One region of the Jeotgalicoccus sp. WY2 genome, then DNA from elsewhere that is predicted to be linked to it. Evidence: riboswitches for the same ligand, from Rfam matches in the RefSeq annotation. Region 1 holds a riboswitch; each other region holds the start of a gene.

Region 1 (4,215 bases):
GTGACGCGCACTGCACAGGGTGAAGCGGCTTCTGCTTTTACATACGGCTTTATAGCGAGAGGTGCGGCACCGGGACAGATTCACGTTACAGAATTACGTAAAACTTTTACAAAATAAAATATTAAGCAATTTTTACATCCGCTTAACAGCAGCATAATAAACCGGTGGTAGAGTAAGAACTAGAAGATATAAAAATACAACTCTTCTCCCCGGCCCCCTTGTCCGCGACCTTCCCCTGAGGTTTCGGACTTTTTTCATTTTTACATATGTATAAATTAATTTATCTGGGGTATTATAAAAGTAAGAATTATTTCTTATTCGGGAGGATAACTATGATTACATTTTATGAATACCCTAAATGCACAACTTGCCGCAAAGGTAAAAAGTTTTTAACAGATAACAATCTGGAGTTCACTGTGATCGATATGGTTAAGCATGTACCTGCGAAAGATACATTAAAAGGTATCCTGGACAAATCATCCCATCCAATTGATGATTTCTTTAACAAGCGCGGTACTAAATTTAAAGAGCTGGGCCTGAAAGAACGTATGGATGACCTCAGTGAAGAAGAAAAACTGGAGCTTCTTGCAAGTGACGGAATGCTGATTAAACGCCCAATGGTGGTACTTGATGATGATGTATTATTAGGTTTCAAAGAGGAAACTTATAAAAATGCATTACTGAAATAATTCCTCTTGCTTAAAGTGTGTTAAATATGTAACAATGAGTATGATAAGTTAAAAGGGAGGTTTTAGCGTGTCATTACCACAAGATTTGAAATACAGTGAAGATCATGAATGGATTAAAGTTGAAGGCAATACTGTTACAATCGGTATTACTGACTTTGCACAGTCTGAACTTGGAGATATCGTTTTTGTCGAGCTTCCAGAAGAAGGCGACGACATCTCTACAGGTGATTCATTCGGCAGCGTAGAATCAGTGAAAACTGTTTCTGAACTATGCACCAGTGTCTGGTTCAATAGTTGCTGTTAACGAAGAGCTTGAAGACAGTCCGGAGCTTGTTAACGAAAGTCCATACGAAGGTGCTTGGATGCTGAAAGTTGAACTTTCAGATGAAAGCGAATTAGATAATCTTCTTGACGCTGCTGGTTACCAGGCAGTAATCGAGAAATAATAACGTCAACTCTGGACTTTTGTCCGGAGTTTTTTTAAACTGGTATTTATTGCTTAAAGTGAATTTATATTAAAAATTTAACTAAGGGTGATACGAATGAATCTTTCTGATAAAGTACTCATTGTTGAGGGTAAAACGGACAAACGCAGATTGGAAGAAGTGCTGGTGGAGCCTGTACAGATTATTTGCACATTTGGTACGATGGGTATTTCAAAACTTGATGAAATTATTGAACAGCTTGGTGATTCTCAAATTTTTATTTTATCCGATGCGGATAAAGAAGGAAGAAAAATTCGTAAGTGGTTTAAAAAACATCTAAGTGAAAGTACACATATTTATATAGATCCGAAATTTGGAGAAGTTGGACGCTGTCCGCATGACTATCTCGCAAACCTCCTCTTAAGACATGGATTTTATGTAGATACGAGCCTAATAATGAAAGGTAAGTTTAATCGTGAAGGAAATAATTTCAACGGAAGATATATTAAAGAATATACGGGATAAGGAACGCTACATTATTTTCGGTTTTGCCACAATGTGTAAAACATGTGATATCTCTGAGACGATGCTCAGTGTCGTTGCTGAGACGAAACAGATTTCCTATGAACGTATCAACTTAAATTTTTATACAAGATTGATCGAATATTATCAGATTCGTTCTGCACCGGCATTGCTGCTGTTTAAAAATGGAGAACTGGTCAAAGAAGTTTATGCGTTCCAGTCTGTTCCTTATTTAAATGAAGTGCTGGAAGAATTTCTGTTTGACTAATGTCGAATAGTATAATATAGATTTAATCAAATATTAACTCTTATCAAGAGTGGTGGAGGGATGTGCCCTTTGAAGCCACGGCAACCGTCACTGTGACAAGGTGCCAAATCACCGGATTGATATCCATAGATGAGAGGCATAATGAACGTTTAAAAGCCTACTCATTTTTGGAGCAGGCTTTTTTTATTGTTTCACTAGAGAGGAAAGGGAATTCTAAATGATAGACATTAGTAATGTTACTAAAATATTTAAAACTAAAAATCAAAATATAACTGCAGTGGATAATGTCGGATTAAATGTTAAAGAAGGTGAAATCTTCGGTGTTATCGGCTACTCGGGTGCGGGAAAGTCCACACTAATCCGTCTACTAAACGGACTGGAGCAGCCGACAGATGGAACTGTTACTGTAACGGGGGACGAGATCAGTCAGATGACGATGAAGGAGCTGCGTAAAAAACGCCAGAAAGTATCGATGATTTTCCAGCATTTTAATCTGCTCTGGTCGCGTACAGTCGCTGAAAATATCAGTTTCCCGCTGGAAATCGCAGGGATGCCGAAAAAACAACGTCAGTCACGTGTAGCGGAATTAGTTAGACTGGTCGGACTTGAAGGGCGCGAAAATAACTATCCGAGTGAATTGTCGGGCGGTCAGAAACAGCGTGTCGGTATTGCGAGAGCATTATCTAATGAACCGCAAGTATTGCTGTGTGATGAAGCAACGAGTGCGCTCGACCCGGAAACAACGGATGAAGTCCTCGATCTGCTCGTTAATATTACGAAAAAGATGAACTAACTATCGTCTTAATTACTCACGAAATGCATGTTATTAGAAAAATATGTGACCGCGCGGCTGTAATGGAGAACGGTAAAGTTGTAGAAGTCGGCCCGGTTATCGAATTATTCCAGAATCCTCAATCTAACGTAACGAAACGTTTCGTTAAAGATGATATTTCGGATGATGACCATACGGTTGCGATTGAAGAAATTAAAGCAGCATTCCCGACATCGACAATCGTCAAGTTGACGTTTGTCGGTACGCGTACCAAATCTCCGATTGTGTCACAGGTCATTAAAGATTACGGGCTCGATGTGAATATTCTCTCGGGGAATATTAAACAGACGAACCAGGAATCATACGGCCATCTGTACATTGCTCTTGATATTAATCAGGATACACTCGAAAAAATTACTGCAGAGTTTAAAAAGCATGACGTCACGCTGGAGGTTGAAAGCAAATGAGTGAATTTCTAACAGCATTTAAAGAAATGTTCGCTTTCGAAAACGTGAAGTGGGATGCAGTCCTTGAAGCGACTTACGAAACAATATATATGACAGTAATTGCAACAGCGCTGGCCTTTGTTATCGGTTTAATACTGGGAATCATTCTCTTCTTATCGAAAAAGAATGACAAGGGTCTAGCGAAACCAGTATACGGGGCAACATCATTTATCGTTAACCTGTTTAGAGCGATTCCATTTATCATTCTAATCATTTTGATTATGCCGTTTACAAAAGCAATTATGGGAACGGTAATGGGTTCAAACGGTGCGCTGCCTGCACTGATTATCGGTGCGGCACCGTTCTTTGCACGCTTAGTTGAAATCGGCCTGAAGGAAATTGACAAAGGTGTGATTGAAGCGGCTGAATCGATGGGTGCCGGCACTTGGACACTCATTTGGAAAGTGCTGATTCCGGAATCACTTCCAGCATTAATTTCAGGAATTACAGTGACATCAATTATGCTAGTCGGTTCAACTGCAATTGCCGGTGTTATCGGCGCAGGCGGTCTTGGTAATCTCGCATATATGGTCGGCTTTACTAGAAATCAGCCGGATGTCACACTAGTTGCAACTGTAGTAATTCTGGTCATCGTATTTATCATCCAAATTATTGGAGACTTCTCATCAAGAGCAGTTGATAAACGCTGATCTACAAATAAAAAATATAATGAAAAGAGGCTATTACATGAAGAAGATATTTGGTATTGTCACTCTGTTTGCACTCGTATTAGTTTTAGCGGCATGCGGTAACAGTTCGGAATCAGAAGGAACAGAAGGCAGTGCTGAAGGCGAGCCTGCTGAAATCTCAGTTGCGGCGTCACCTGCACCGCACGCTGAAATTTTAGAAAAAGCAGCTGAAATTTTAGCTGAAGAAGATATCACAGTAAACGTTGAAATCGTTAACGACTACACTACACCGAATAGACTGTTGGCTGACGAAGAAGTAGATGCTAACTTTTTCCAGCATACACCATACTTAGACGGTGAAGTGGAGTCCCACGGCTATGAACTTGAGAGCATCGGCAACGTGC
Region 2 (4,215 bases), 470 kb from region 1:
TTACCGCGGAAGGCACCGTACTTTTGATTTTCTTCTTTATCGATTGCTGTCTTTACTGCATCAGTAATGACTTTCGGCGTTCTGCCGTCGGGAATACCGACGGCGAGGTTTAACAGCGGTTTGTCCCCGACTTCCAGCTCAGCATTCATCATACTGCTGAAGTAGCTCGGGCTTAATGAGTTTAATCGTTCGCTCGCCATTTACTCATCCTCCTCTGGTTTATCGAATCCTTTAAAGTCAGCATCGATCACTTCATTAAACGCTTCGGACTCTACTGCCTTAATTAAATCTTCTTCCATTTTAGTGCCTGCATCATCACCGTTAATTACAATCTGGTTTCTGAAGTTTTCGTTCATGTTTTCTAAAGTTAATGCATCGTCCAGGTTCATTTCACTGGCAAGTGCAAAGTTACCCGGCACAAGTGATAAACCAATCTGTTCAACACTTCTCGGCAACTGACCGGCATCCTGATAAATAAACTCAAGATTTTTCTTATTATCAATTATGTCTGCTTCATCGATAGCAAACATATCTGCATCTTCTAATTGTAATCAAACCCGCATCCTGCAGTGTTAAAAATCCGCGGCTGGAGTTAACAGGGTCTAAAGGAAGGGCAACTTCACTGCCTGACGTGATATCTTCCAGTAAACTAAATTCACTGCTGTACAGCCCCATCGGCGCTGTCGGCACCTGGATGATATTTTTTAAATCAGCATCATTTTCTTCATTAAAACTTTCCATAAAGAGCACATTCTGAAAGAGGTTAGCATCTGTCTCCGTTGGCGAGCGCATTATTCGGCTGAATGTAGTCGCTGTATTCAACTATTTCAACAGAATAACCCTGCTCTTCCAGCACCGGCTTTAATGCGAACGATGCCATATCGGCAAAAGGCCCGCTTGAAGCCCCGATAGTAATGACTTCTCCCTCATCCTCATATAAAAGAATACTGGTACCTAATATAACGACTAATGTACCGATTAAAAATATTATAATTCCGCGCATTTATCTTTCCTCCGCTCTGTTAGAAATAAAGTCTCCGGCCCACTGGACGATTTGTACAATAATAACAAGTACAATTACTGTCACAATCATCGTCAATGTGTCGTAGCGGTAATAGCCGTATCTGATAGCAAGGTCACCGACCCCGCCGCCGCCTACAACACCGGCTGTTGCACTGAATGCAATAATCGAAATAATCGTCAGCGTAATTGCCTGAGTGATGCTCTTCTTCGCTTCCGGCAGAAGAACATCTGTCACGATTAAATAAATCGGTGCGCCGCCTGCGATACTCGCTTCAATAACACCGTCACTCACACTGTTAAAACTGGATTCAACAAGACGTGCAAAAAGCGGCACGGCAGCAATCGACAGTGCAACACTGGCAAAAACAGGTCCGTGTGAAGCATTAACGAGCCATGTTGCAAACGGCATAATTGCCACGATTAAAATTATAAAAGGGAAAGACCTGATTATTTACGAGCCAGCCCAGTGTGGCATTTAACGGTTTAATTTTAAAAAGCAGCGGATGCTGTGTAATATAGAGCAGAATACCGAGCGGCAGTCCGATTAGTACTGCAAAGAATATTGAAATTGAGACCATCAGTGCCGTTTCTAAAAGTGCGCGGTACAATAATGGCCAAAGCTGACTGAAGTTATCCAATATAACCCACCCTTTCTATGCCGGAAGTATTATCGATATGTGTTTTAAGACGCTCGATTTCTTCAACTTTTCCTGAGACCTGAAACATTAAAAATCCAAGCGGCTTTTCTTTAATATATTCGATTCTGCCGTTTAAAATACTAATACTTAAATCGAAGTCTCTGTAGAGCTGATTTAAATAGTTTTCTTCAGCATTTTCACTCAAAAACTGAATTGTAATGACTTGATTTTCAGGCGTTTCTTTAATTTGTTCCGGCACTTCAAAATTATATATTTCCTGCACGAAATCTTTTGTAATTCCTTCTTTAGGATGACTGAATACATTGTAAGTTTCGCCGCTTTCAATAATTTCACCGTCGGACATCACACCTACACGGTCGGCAATTTCTTTAATAACTTCCATTTCATGAGTAATAATCACTATCGTAATGCCGAGCGTTCTGTTAATACTCTTTAAGAGATTTAAAATACTTTTAGTCGTATCTGGATCAAGTGCACTCGTTGCTTCATCACATAAGAGAATATCGGGATTATTGGCAAGCGCTCTCGCAATACCGACACGCTGCTTCTGTCCCCCGCTTAAATTTGCTGCATTGATACTGGATTTATCGTTAAGACCGACGAGCTTTAAAAGCTCTTCAATTCTTTTCGGCACATCTTTTTATTGTATCTGCTCGCTTTAAGTACAAATTCAATATTTTCATATACTGTCTTTGATTCAATTAAGTTAAACTGCTGGAATATCATGCCGATTTTCTGGCGTCTTATTCTTAAATCCTTAGATGATAATTCAGTCAGATTGTCGTCACCAACAATAACTGTGCCCGTCGAAGGTTTTTCAAGCAAATTAATCAATCTTACCAGGGTACTTTTCCCAGCGCCGGAATAGCCGATCAGCCCAAAAATTTCACCGGTTTCAACTTTTAATGATGTCGGTTTTAATGCTTCAACATTTCTTCCTTTTAAATGATACGTTTTTGAAACGTTATTCAGCTGAATGCTCATGAATTCCCTCCTATGTATATTAAAAAACGCCATTTATCTATATAGACAAATGGCGTTTTGTGATTATCTTCCAAGCCGCTGCCTGCAGGAATTAGCACAGTACTTAAAAAGCCTGCTGAGACTTCACAGGGCCTGATCCCTCCGTCTCTCTGGATAATTTCATATTTAATTGTATTTCATACTAGAGTAACTTGAAAAAATAGTCAAACAATTTTTAATAACTTGTTATCAGAGTGATTCAACCATGCCTTTATAGATATACTTTCCACGGCAATGCCTGCAAATATAACGTTTGTTATAGCCCTTGACTCTTTTCGTAAATTGATAGCTGCATTTTTGCACTCATATAAATAAGCCTGCCCTTTATATTTATATGTTCTGGTTTTGGCAATACCGAGACGCTCAAGTGTTTCGGTAAATTCCCGGTCTGAATCTCTGTAAGGTTTCTTTAATGTGTAAAGTGCGTAATGCACGCACTCATGATAAAGCACATCTAGAATAGTTTCCTTGGAGTTGTTAATAAGAAAGCTGTGTGACATTACAATTTCTTTTGATACAACTTTTCTGTTTTGCAATTTAATCTGAAATGCACCGAGCTTAGACTTCATTTTTCGACACTCTGATTGGAATATCGAGCTCGAGACCGAAATTGTCCCTGAGAATTTATCGGCCCAGTTATGTAATTCACTATTGTTCATAATATGTTCACCTTCTTAATGTTTTAACCGCCTTAAAAAAGGCAATAAAAAAAGGGAGATCTAAAGTCTCCCTAACAGATAAATAATATAATATGATATCTAGGCCAAAGGCACTATCGAAGAACGACTAGTTAATGATATGAAGAGTATAGCTTTAACTTATGTTTGTGCGTTCTGTTATGTATTTCTTAATGTATTTCATTATATTTTAATGTTCAGCATATTTCAAGGTTATTAGCCTAATTCTTTTGCTTTGTAACCTGTTTGTAATAAACAGGGTAATATTTCATGGAAATTCGTTTTCTTTAGTGTAATTATTACCTATACGGTTTTAAATAGCAAGTTATTAACTGAAATTATTTTGAAAATATTTCAGCTGTTCTTTTCTTCTTGTGCAATAACGATATGCATATCTACTGTAATATCTTTATCGCCGCTACTTATAAATGTTTCAATCTGTGCATCATCTGCATGCCAGCCAAGCGGCGTCATGGAAATTAAGTCCTTCAATGCTGAAGCATTGAGAGTTTTCTTATAAGTAATACGTTCTTCACTTACTACTTTAACATTTCTCTTCATCAATTCAAGTGTATCGTTATTTTCATATTCACTTTCACCGGTATTATTGAACAGTTCATTACGCAATTCCTTTAAATATCCGCTTCCCGGAATCACTTTTATAATCATGCCGTCTTCAGTTAAAATTCGTTTAAATTCAGCGTAATTGGCAGGGGATAAAAAGTTTAATATAAACTTGCATGATTTGTCAGCAAGCGGCGGATTTGCAAGATCTCCGACAAACCATACCGGCCCCTCATAGTTTTCGCAGCCATCATGACACCTGCTTTTGA
Region 3 (4,215 bases), 970 kb from region 1:
TGGAATACATATTTCAGGAAGAATGCTTCTAAATCTTCCTGTCCGACAATTACTCTGATCGAAGGGTCTTCCGAATAGTTGGTAATTGAATAGTTACCATTATCTTTCGGATTAAAGTAAATAATCGGTACGATATCATATTGTAATTTAAATTTATTTTTCAGTTTTTCAGCAGTCACTTTTGTTTCATCGATAATACCGTTGTAATGGTTAACCGAAACGTTTTCTGAATCTGCTTTTTCAAAAATTAAAGTTTGTTCTTTCTGCTTATCAAGTTCAAGCAGGTCGAAGAATGATTCAACATACGGTATTTCTTCAAACTGATTTTCATTCACACCGTGTAAAATGTGGCCGCTCCAGTATTTAGAATCAAGCAGATAAATGCCGGTACGCGTTAATACTAAATGATCGATTTTACGCGTGTTTGTGTAATTTCTTGATGGTAAATAAATGTTCGACAGAATAATCATATCTGTCTCACGGATTTTTTCATCTTTAACAAGTTTGTCTTTTAACTGTATTAAAGAAAGGTCTGTTAAATACTCGCCTTTATCTACAGTAAACTGATGCAGGCTCGAAAGTTTGTTGTCGAGTAATGTCGTATCGTTATGATACTTTTCGTTTAAAGTAGACATTTCTTTCTTGTGTCCTAAACGTTCCTCTTCATGTTCACTTTCATATTTTTCAACAAGTGACTCTTTTTCTTTCGAATAAGTTTGTTCCACAGTTTTCACTTCATTGCGGTGTTTAAAGTAATATACTAAAAACCATATTGCGATGATGAGAAGTACTGCTGCGACCGCGATAAATATCGGATCTGTAAAAATATCAGTATTCATATTATTCCTCTCTTTCCGAACTGCTTAAATTAGCTATTTCTAAGAAGATCTTTCAGCGCATCGACTTTATCGAGTTTTTCCCACGGTAAATCGATGTCCGTACGACCAAAGTGTCCATAACTCGCAGTTTGTTTATAAATTGGTCTTCTTAAGTTTAGCATATCTATAATACCATCTGGTGATAAATTAAACAGTTCTCTGATGACTTCTGTAATTTTTCCTTCATCGTATTTCCCTGTATTAAAAGTATCGACAGCTATAGATACGGGCTGTGATACGCCGATTGCATATGCCAGCTGAATTTCACATTTTTCTGCAATGCCGCTCGCCACAATATTTTTTGCAATGTAGCGTGCAGCGTATGCTGCAGAACGGTCAACTTTAGTCGGATCTTTACCGCTGAATGCGCCGCCGCCGTGACGAGCGTATCCGCCGTAAGTATCGACGATGATTTTACGGCCTGTAAGTCCAGCATCACCCTGCGGTCCGCCGATAACAAATCTGCCTGTCGGATTGATGAAATATTTAGTTTCTTCATCTAAGAGCTCCGCAGGAACAACTTCCTGAATGACATGTTCCAGCAGATCATCATAAATTTGAGTTGCCGGAATATTTTCGTGATGCTGAGTTGAGATAACGATTGTATCTACTCTCAGCGGTTTGCCGTCTTCATCATACTCAACAGTAACCTGTGATTTACCGTCTGGGCGCAGGTAAGAAATCGTGCTGTCTTTACGTTACGTACTTCTGTTAAACGGCGTGAAATTTTGTGAGCCAGTGAAATTGGCAGCGGCATGAATTCTTTCGTTTCATTTGTTGCATAGCCAAACATTAATCCCTGGTCGCCTGCACCTGTAGAGACACCTTGTGATTCACGTGTTTCAAATGCATTGTTTACACCGACAGCGATGTCTTCCCCGACTGCTCGATGCCTGTTAATACAGACATCGTTTTATAATCGTAACCGTACTTCGCATCGACATAACCGATTTCTTTTACTGTTTCTCTGACAGTTTTCGGAATATCAACGTATGTTTCCGTACTGATTTCACCGACGATCATTGCAAGCCCTGTATTTACTACAGTCTCGCAGGCAACGCGTGCGTATGGGTCCCCTTCAAGAATTGCGTCGAGAATCGCATCTGAAATCTGGTCTGCGATTTTATCCGGATGACCTTCTGTGACTGACTCTGAAGTAAATAATTTACGTTCTGACATTTATAAAAATCTCCTTTATAGCTGATTTAGCTATCTCTTCAAAAGCAAAAAATAAAACCTTTTTCTCCATATTAAACAGAGAAAAAGGCTCGCCCTTTTCCCTTATCGCTCAGAATTACTCTGCATTCTTTAGCACCTTTCTTGAAAAAGGAGGTTGCTCTGGCTTCATCGGGTTTGAATCCCTCCACCACCTCTGGATAAGAGATAACTTATACTCATCTTACAATATTGTGAAATTCAAATCAAGATTAACAAAGTGTTATTTGTGACAGGTTTAATCTCTTTAAAATTAATCTGCTATTTTAAAAACATATTCTTAATGTTTTATAAGCCATTTATAACTTATACTTATGAAATAACATTGAAAAATATATATCAATATACACATGCGTTATCGTATTATATGTGTAAACATAAAATCGAATGTGTTATACTAATTTCTAAATAGTTCGTTAATGACAAATATTTTGGAGGCGAATCATGGTTAATCATAAAAGTTTAATCGAAGGTCTTGTTAACAAACCTTCTACACACAAACAATTATCAAACGCTGAACTTGTCGAAGCATCTATTCGACGCGACGAAGCAGTTCTGACAAATACAGGTGCCCTGCGCGCGCAACGCGAATACGTGGACAGCACGAGAATACACTTACGCAGCCCGAAAAACCGGTTTTTATCGTAAGAGACAGTGTATCGGACAGCAAAATTGACTGGGGCGATGTGAACCAGCCGATTTCACAAGAAGTTTTCGATAATTTATTCGATAAAGTTACTACATTTAAATGACAAAGAAGAATTATTTGTCTTTAACGGCTATGCAGGCGCAGACCCGCATACACAGCTTCAACTTCAGGTTGTTAATGAATTCAGCTGGCACAACATGTTTGCGAAAACTATGTTTATCCGCCCTGAAACAAAAAAGAAGCACTGGCAATCGACCCTGAATTTACGATTGTTTCAGCACCGACTTTTAAAGCTGACCCGAAAGTTGACGGCACAGGCTCAGAAGTATTCGTACTTGTGTCATTAGAGAAGAAAATTATTCTTATCGGCGGTACTGAGTACGGCGGAGAAATGAAAAAGTCTATCTTCTCTATTATGAACTATCTGCTTCCTGAACAAGGCGTGCTCAGCATGCACTGCAGTGCCAACGTCGGTGAGAACAAAGACGTTGCATTATTCTTCGGTTTATCAGGAACTGGTAAAACGACGCTTTCTGCAGACCCTGAACGCGACCTTATCGGCGACGATGAGCACGGCTGGAACGACGACGGTGTATTTAACATCGAAGGCGGATGCTATGCTAAAACTATTAATTTATCAGAAGAAAAGAACCTGAAATCTTTAAAGCGATTAAATTCGGTTCAGTTCTCGAGAACGTTGTGATTGATGAAAATGGCAACGCTGATTACGACGATGATTCACTTACTGAAAACACTCGTGCTGTATATCCGCTTGACCATATCGACAATGCACGCATTCCTTCAGTTGCAGGCCACCCGAAAACAATTATTTTCTTAACAGCAGATGCATTTGGAGTACTTCCTCCAATCGCTAAGTTAAGTAAAGATCAGGCAATGTATCACTTCCTGAGCGGGTTTACTTCTAAACTTGCAGGAACTGAACGCGGTGTGACTACACCACAGCCGGTATTCTCAACATGTTTCGGTTCTCCATTCTTACCACTGCACGCAACAGTATATGCAAACATGCTTGGTGATTTAATCGACAAGCATGACGTTAATGTTTATCTTGTAAACACAGGATGGACAGGCGGCGAATACGGTGTTGGTAAACGTATGAACCTGGCACACACACGCTCAATGGTCAGACGCGCTATCAGCGGTGAATTAGAACTTGGTGAATTCGCTGAAGATGAAATGTTCGGTCTGTCAATTCCTAAATCAGTAACTGGTGTACCTGAAAACATTCTTGCACCAATCAACACTTGGGAATCAGCTGATGCTTACAATGAAAAAGCACAAGCACTTAAAGAGCAGTTTATCGAAAACTTCAAAAAATTCGGTTCAGAATCAGCAGCGATTGCTGAAAAAGGCGGATTTTAATAATATTTGAATATATTAAATCCCGGGATAAAAATTATCCCGGGATTTTTTTATCGTTCTGTTGTTTTTTGATTAGCCGATGACACGGTA
Region 4 (4,215 bases), 1.1 Mb from region 1:
CTGTCCGCTTCTGCCTTTCATAAATTGAAGGCGCCAGATATCCTGAGGTTTTGCTTCAAATTCAGCTTCTTCTTTCGTGTCAGCTGCTGTGACCATATAAGATACTGTAATTTCAGGCTTCTCCATAAAAGCAGAGGGTTCAAAATTATCTTTATATGCATCGAGAATCGGTTTTGACAGCTGGCCGTTAAAAAACTGAGCGAATGAATAACCCGCACCTCGGCGCCCTGCTTCTACAGCGCTGTTGCCGCTCGAACCAAGCAGCCATGATTCAGGCAATACGATGTTAGATGGTGTAGCAATTGTTCTGTTATATAACTCATTTTCCGGCACTTCGTCGTTAATCAGCTGCAGAGCTGTATCAAATTTTTCATACATATTATGTACCATCGGCGGACGTCCTTCTGATAATGCGTATATAGAGAACTGGTCCCCGCCTGGTGCTCTGCCCATGCCGAAATCAATACGGCCAGGTGCAAATGCACTGAGTGTTTTAAACACTTCTGCCAGTTTTAAAGGAGAGTAATGCATCATCATAACTCCACCGGTGCCGATACGGATATTTTTTGTTTTAGCTGCCAAATGTGCCGCAGTAATTTCAGGAGCAGAACTTGCATAAGCAGATGTGCCGTGATGTTCAGCCATCCACATACGTTCATACCCGAGCTCGTCACCCAGTACCGCAAGTTCTTCTGCTTTTATTAAAGCCCCCGCAGCTGTGTTGCCTTTAGTTATAGGAGCCTGATCCAATATACTCAGTTTCATAGTTTATACATCCTTTAGTTTTTATCGATAAATATACTCTTCTTTTAAGAATATCAATTTATCCTATGTTTAAGAAACTAAGTGCTTGAGAACTTCATGATATTGAATTTAAAAATACTCCCTGATATCCATTGAAGAATACCAGGGAGTATTGACCCATATATCTATATCATTTTTCAGCTACTTAATTTCTAATTCTTATGCTTCAGCAGGATTAAATTGTAACTCAAGGTTAACTTTAACGTCCTTAGAAACCATAACGCCGCCAGTTTCCAGAGCCTGGTTCCAAGTTAAACCAAATTCTTCACGGTTGATTGAGAACTTAGATTCGAAACCGTAAACATCAACGCCCCATGGGTTTAACGCTTTACCGTTAAATTCTAAAGGAATAGTAACTTCTTTAGTTACATCTTTAATAGTTAAGTTACCAGTAACATCATATTTTGAACCTGAACCTTCGATTTTAGTTGATTCAAAAGTAATGTCAGAATAGTTTTCTGAATCGAAGAAGTCAGCAGATGTTAAGTGAGCATCGCGATCCGCTACTTTAGTATTGATTGTTGCTGTGCTTGCTCTTCCTGTAACTTTCGCTGATGAAAGATTTTCAATATTGTCTACATCTAAGTTAATTGACCAATCACCGAAAGTACCTTTAACTTTTGTTACCATCATGTGTTTTACCGTAAATTCTAATTCCGAGTGTGCTGTGTCTAATACAAATTTAGCCATAATTAATTCATCCTCCAAAATTTTGTTTGTTAATGCTTCGCTTTCGAACTATTACTATAATTATATTAATACACTTAGTTACAAAAAGCAAGTAACAAACTTAAAATAAATTAAATTTAATACATTTTTTCATTTCTAAGTATATATGAATCGATTGCCTATTTTCAGAAAAATTAAACTTTTTTATCTTATATTATTAAAGTTGACCTTTATTTATTATGCATGTATCCTTAATTTCATTAATTAAATAACTTCTTATCCAGAGAGGTGTAGGGACTGGCCCGTCGATACCTCAGCAACAGATCGTAAGGTACTGTGCTAATTCCAGGAGCAGACACTGCTCGAAGATAAGCCGAGGACGTCCCCATCTCTTATCTTTACTGATAAGTAATGGGGATTTTTCAATAGGAGGATTTATGTCTAATAAAAAAGGCAGTATCGTGTCATTGCTGCCCTTATTTATATTTGTTTTTTATTTATCGGTACAGGACTCTTCGCAGGAGACTTCAATGCGATGCCGATTACTGTCGCCGCTATTATCGCTTCAGTGGCAGGTTTCTTGTTATATTTTAAAGTACCATTTAAAGATAAACTTTCAGCTTATTTAAAAGGTGCATCTCAGGAAAATATCATACTGATTGTAGTAATCTTTCTGCTGTCCGGTGCGTTCTCCGGAATCGCCGGGGCAATGGGCGCTGTTGATTCAACTGTAAATATGGGATTAACATTCCTCCCGGGCAGTCTTTTACTCAGCGGTATTTTTATCATTTGCTGTTTTGTTTCTTTATCTATGGGAACAAGTATGGGTACAGTCGTAGCGATTGCACCAATTGCGATCGGTATCGCTGATCAGACTGAGATTGGGCTGGCACTCGCACTCGCGACTGTAATAGGCGGTGCGATGTTTGGAGATAACTTATCGTTTATTTCCGATACGACTATCGTTGCTACAAGAACACAGGGTGTAAAAATGATTGATAAATTTAAAGTGAACTTCTGGATTGTACTGCCGGGAGCACTGCTTACTGTAGTCATATTATATTTTCTCAGTGCCGATGTTTCGCTTAGTGAAACAGGAAATTATAGCTTCAGCTTTATCGAAGTCCTCCCCTATCTTGCAGTGCTGATCATCGCGCTACTCGGCGTGGACGTAATGATTGTACTAATGAGCGGTGCAGTACTTGCAGGAGTACTTGGACTGTTTACAGGTGCATTTGATATACTCACGCTAATATCAGCTGCCGGAGAAGGAATAGCAGGCATGCAGGAAATTGTGATTATTACGATATTAATCGGAGGAATGATTGGTCTCGTCAGCCATTACGGCGGTATCACCTACCTGCTCGATACGATAATGAGTAAAATTAAAACGAAAAAAAGCGCTGAACTTGGGATTGCCAGTCTAGTCAGCGTGACTGACGTATCCACTGCTAACAATACGATTTCCATTATGATGACTGGTCCGCTTGCGAAAAATATCGCTGATGAATACGATGTTGATCCAAGAAAATCTGCAAGTATACTAGACACATTTGCTACAGGCTTCCAAGGATTGATTCCATACGGCGGACAGATGCTTGCCGCTTCTGGACTTGCAGCAGGAATATCTCCAGTAGAAATCATGCCCTATTCAATCTATCCGATTCTGTTAATTCTTAGCGGAATTGCTGCGATACTGATTGGCTTCCCGAAGAAGTACTCTAAAGATGAAATGAAATAGACAAATGTTAGTCGGATGCAGCGGTGCTGTATCCGTTTTTTAAAAGGTGAAAAATGAAACAGGTAATACCATGAAAACGCACATATAACAATATATAATGCTCAATATCTGATATAATTATGAATATATATATTATACAAGGATGTTTTTATGACGAATTATAAAAATGAATATGAAAGAGTATTCAGCGGGCTGTCTGAAGATGATCAGCTGGCATTTAACTCGCTGAATACTGAGTTTGATAAACACTTTGTTACCGAAGATGCTAAGTATGAAAGATTGTATATAATGGCTGATGTAATGGTAGGTTCCGGCAAGGATTACGTAACGTATTACAACGCGAAAACAAAAGATGTTGCCCGTGTAGCTTCAAAAGATTTACCGAAAGAACGGAATAAATACTGGTCTGATGCAGCAATTCTCGGTGTCTATTTTGCCATACTGTTCTCAGCATGTATTTCATCTTTGGAGAAATCGTTATTTCACTAGTGCTGCCTGGAATTATCGTGTTAATACTGGCCATGGTTCCTTTAATGAACCACGGTATAAAACATCAGTCCTCAGCGCGCGGAAATAAGCAGCTGATTTCCGGTTTCTTATTTTTAATTCTGTTTGTCGGTGCGAACCTTTTAATACTGTTTATGAATTCTGAAATACTCAGTCCTTTAAAAATCACGTCTTACGATGCTTCTGCAGTCGATACACTGCTCTTTGTCGTATTTGTTGTTGTCGCTGCCGCTTCAGTGTACTTCATTTTCAGTTCTGAATCGTGGGCCAGCAAGTTAATTTTTATTGTACTGCTGATTTACAGTGCAGGGCGCTTGATTTATCCTTTCGATTTCTTAAATGGAGTATCGGAGTTTATCGTACAGTACTTTATGTTCATCGGTTTAATCATTATTATTATCGCTCAGTATTTAAGAGCTAAAGGTTCAAATACGAGCGAATCATAGAAAAAAGCTTACTGTCAAATGACAGTAAGCTTTTTAATTTTAATCCAT

What was found. Region 1 has a riboswitch for S-adenosylmethionine ahead of G4D76_RS11920 (methionine ABC transporter ATP-binding protein). Riboswitches for the same ligand answer to the same signal wherever they lie in the genome.
Region 2: it holds a riboswitch for S-adenosylmethionine, as region 1 does, so the genes downstream of both, G4D76_RS15690 (methionine ABC transporter ATP-binding protein) here and G4D76_RS11920 (methionine ABC transporter ATP-binding protein) in region 1, are expected to answer to the same signal.
Region 3: it holds a riboswitch for S-adenosylmethionine, as region 1 does, so the genes downstream of both, metK (methionine adenosyltransferase) here and G4D76_RS11920 (methionine ABC transporter ATP-binding protein) in region 1, are expected to answer to the same signal.
Region 4: it holds a riboswitch for S-adenosylmethionine, as region 1 does, so the genes downstream of both, G4D76_RS03805 (Na+/H+ antiporter NhaC family protein) here and G4D76_RS11920 (methionine ABC transporter ATP-binding protein) in region 1, are expected to answer to the same signal.

Annotation. Positions count from the first base shown of each region.
Region 1 covers NZ_CP049818.1:2,054,337-2,058,551, forward strand. The annotation lists gene aroD (type I 3-dehydroquinate dehydratase) at 1-117, shown strand, start outside; gene G4D76_RS11900 (Spx/MgsR family RNA polymerase-binding regulatory protein) at 333-689, shown strand; partial or broken gene gcvH (glycine cleavage system protein GcvH) at 757-1,135, shown strand; gene G4D76_RS11910 (toprim domain-containing protein) at 1,232-1,639, shown strand; gene G4D76_RS11915 (thioredoxin family protein) at 1,671-1,904, shown strand; SAM riboswitch class I at 1,942-2,040, shown strand; partial or broken gene G4D76_RS11920 (methionine ABC transporter ATP-binding protein) at 2,122-3,143, shown strand; gene G4D76_RS11925 (methionine ABC transporter permease) at 3,140-3,832, shown strand; gene G4D76_RS11930 (MetQ/NlpA family ABC transporter substrate-binding protein) at 3,870-4,215, shown strand, end outside.
Region 2 covers NZ_CP049818.1:89,748-93,962, reverse strand. The annotation lists gene G4D76_RS00505 (aminotransferase class I/II-fold pyridoxal phosphate-dependent enzyme) at 1-200, opposite strand, end outside; gene G4D76_RS15700 (MetQ/NlpA family ABC transporter substrate-binding protein) at 201-530, opposite strand; partial or broken gene G4D76_RS15695 (MetQ/NlpA family ABC transporter substrate-binding protein) at 514-880, opposite strand; partial or broken gene G4D76_RS00495 (methionine ABC transporter permease) at 1,004-1,601, opposite strand; partial or broken gene G4D76_RS15690 (methionine ABC transporter ATP-binding protein) at 1,654-2,666, opposite strand; SAM riboswitch class I at 2,727-2,826, opposite strand; gene G4D76_RS00485 (SprT-like domain-containing protein) at 2,870-3,274, opposite strand; gene G4D76_RS00480 (class I SAM-dependent methyltransferase) at 3,737-4,051, opposite strand; gene G4D76_RS00475 (putative RNA methyltransferase) at 4,108-4,215, opposite strand, start outside.
Region 3 covers NZ_CP049818.1:595,310-599,524, forward strand. The annotation lists gene G4D76_RS03340 (nuclease-related domain-containing protein) at 1-839, opposite strand, end outside; partial or broken gene metK (methionine adenosyltransferase) at 869-2,057, opposite strand; SAM riboswitch class I at 2,157-2,261, opposite strand; partial or broken gene pckA (phosphoenolpyruvate carboxykinase (ATP)) at 2,538-4,125, shown strand.
Region 4 covers NZ_CP049818.1:678,107-682,321, forward strand. The annotation lists gene G4D76_RS03795 (LLM class flavin-dependent oxidoreductase) at 1-765, opposite strand, end outside; gene G4D76_RS03800 (YceI family protein) at 964-1,494, opposite strand; SAM riboswitch class I at 1,747-1,848, shown strand; partial or broken gene G4D76_RS03805 (Na+/H+ antiporter NhaC family protein) at 1,911-3,214, shown strand; gene G4D76_RS03810 (hypothetical protein) at 3,365-3,703, shown strand; gene G4D76_RS03815 (hypothetical protein) at 3,667-4,167, shown strand; gene G4D76_RS03820 (DHA2 family efflux MFS transporter permease subunit) at 4,207-4,215, opposite strand, start outside.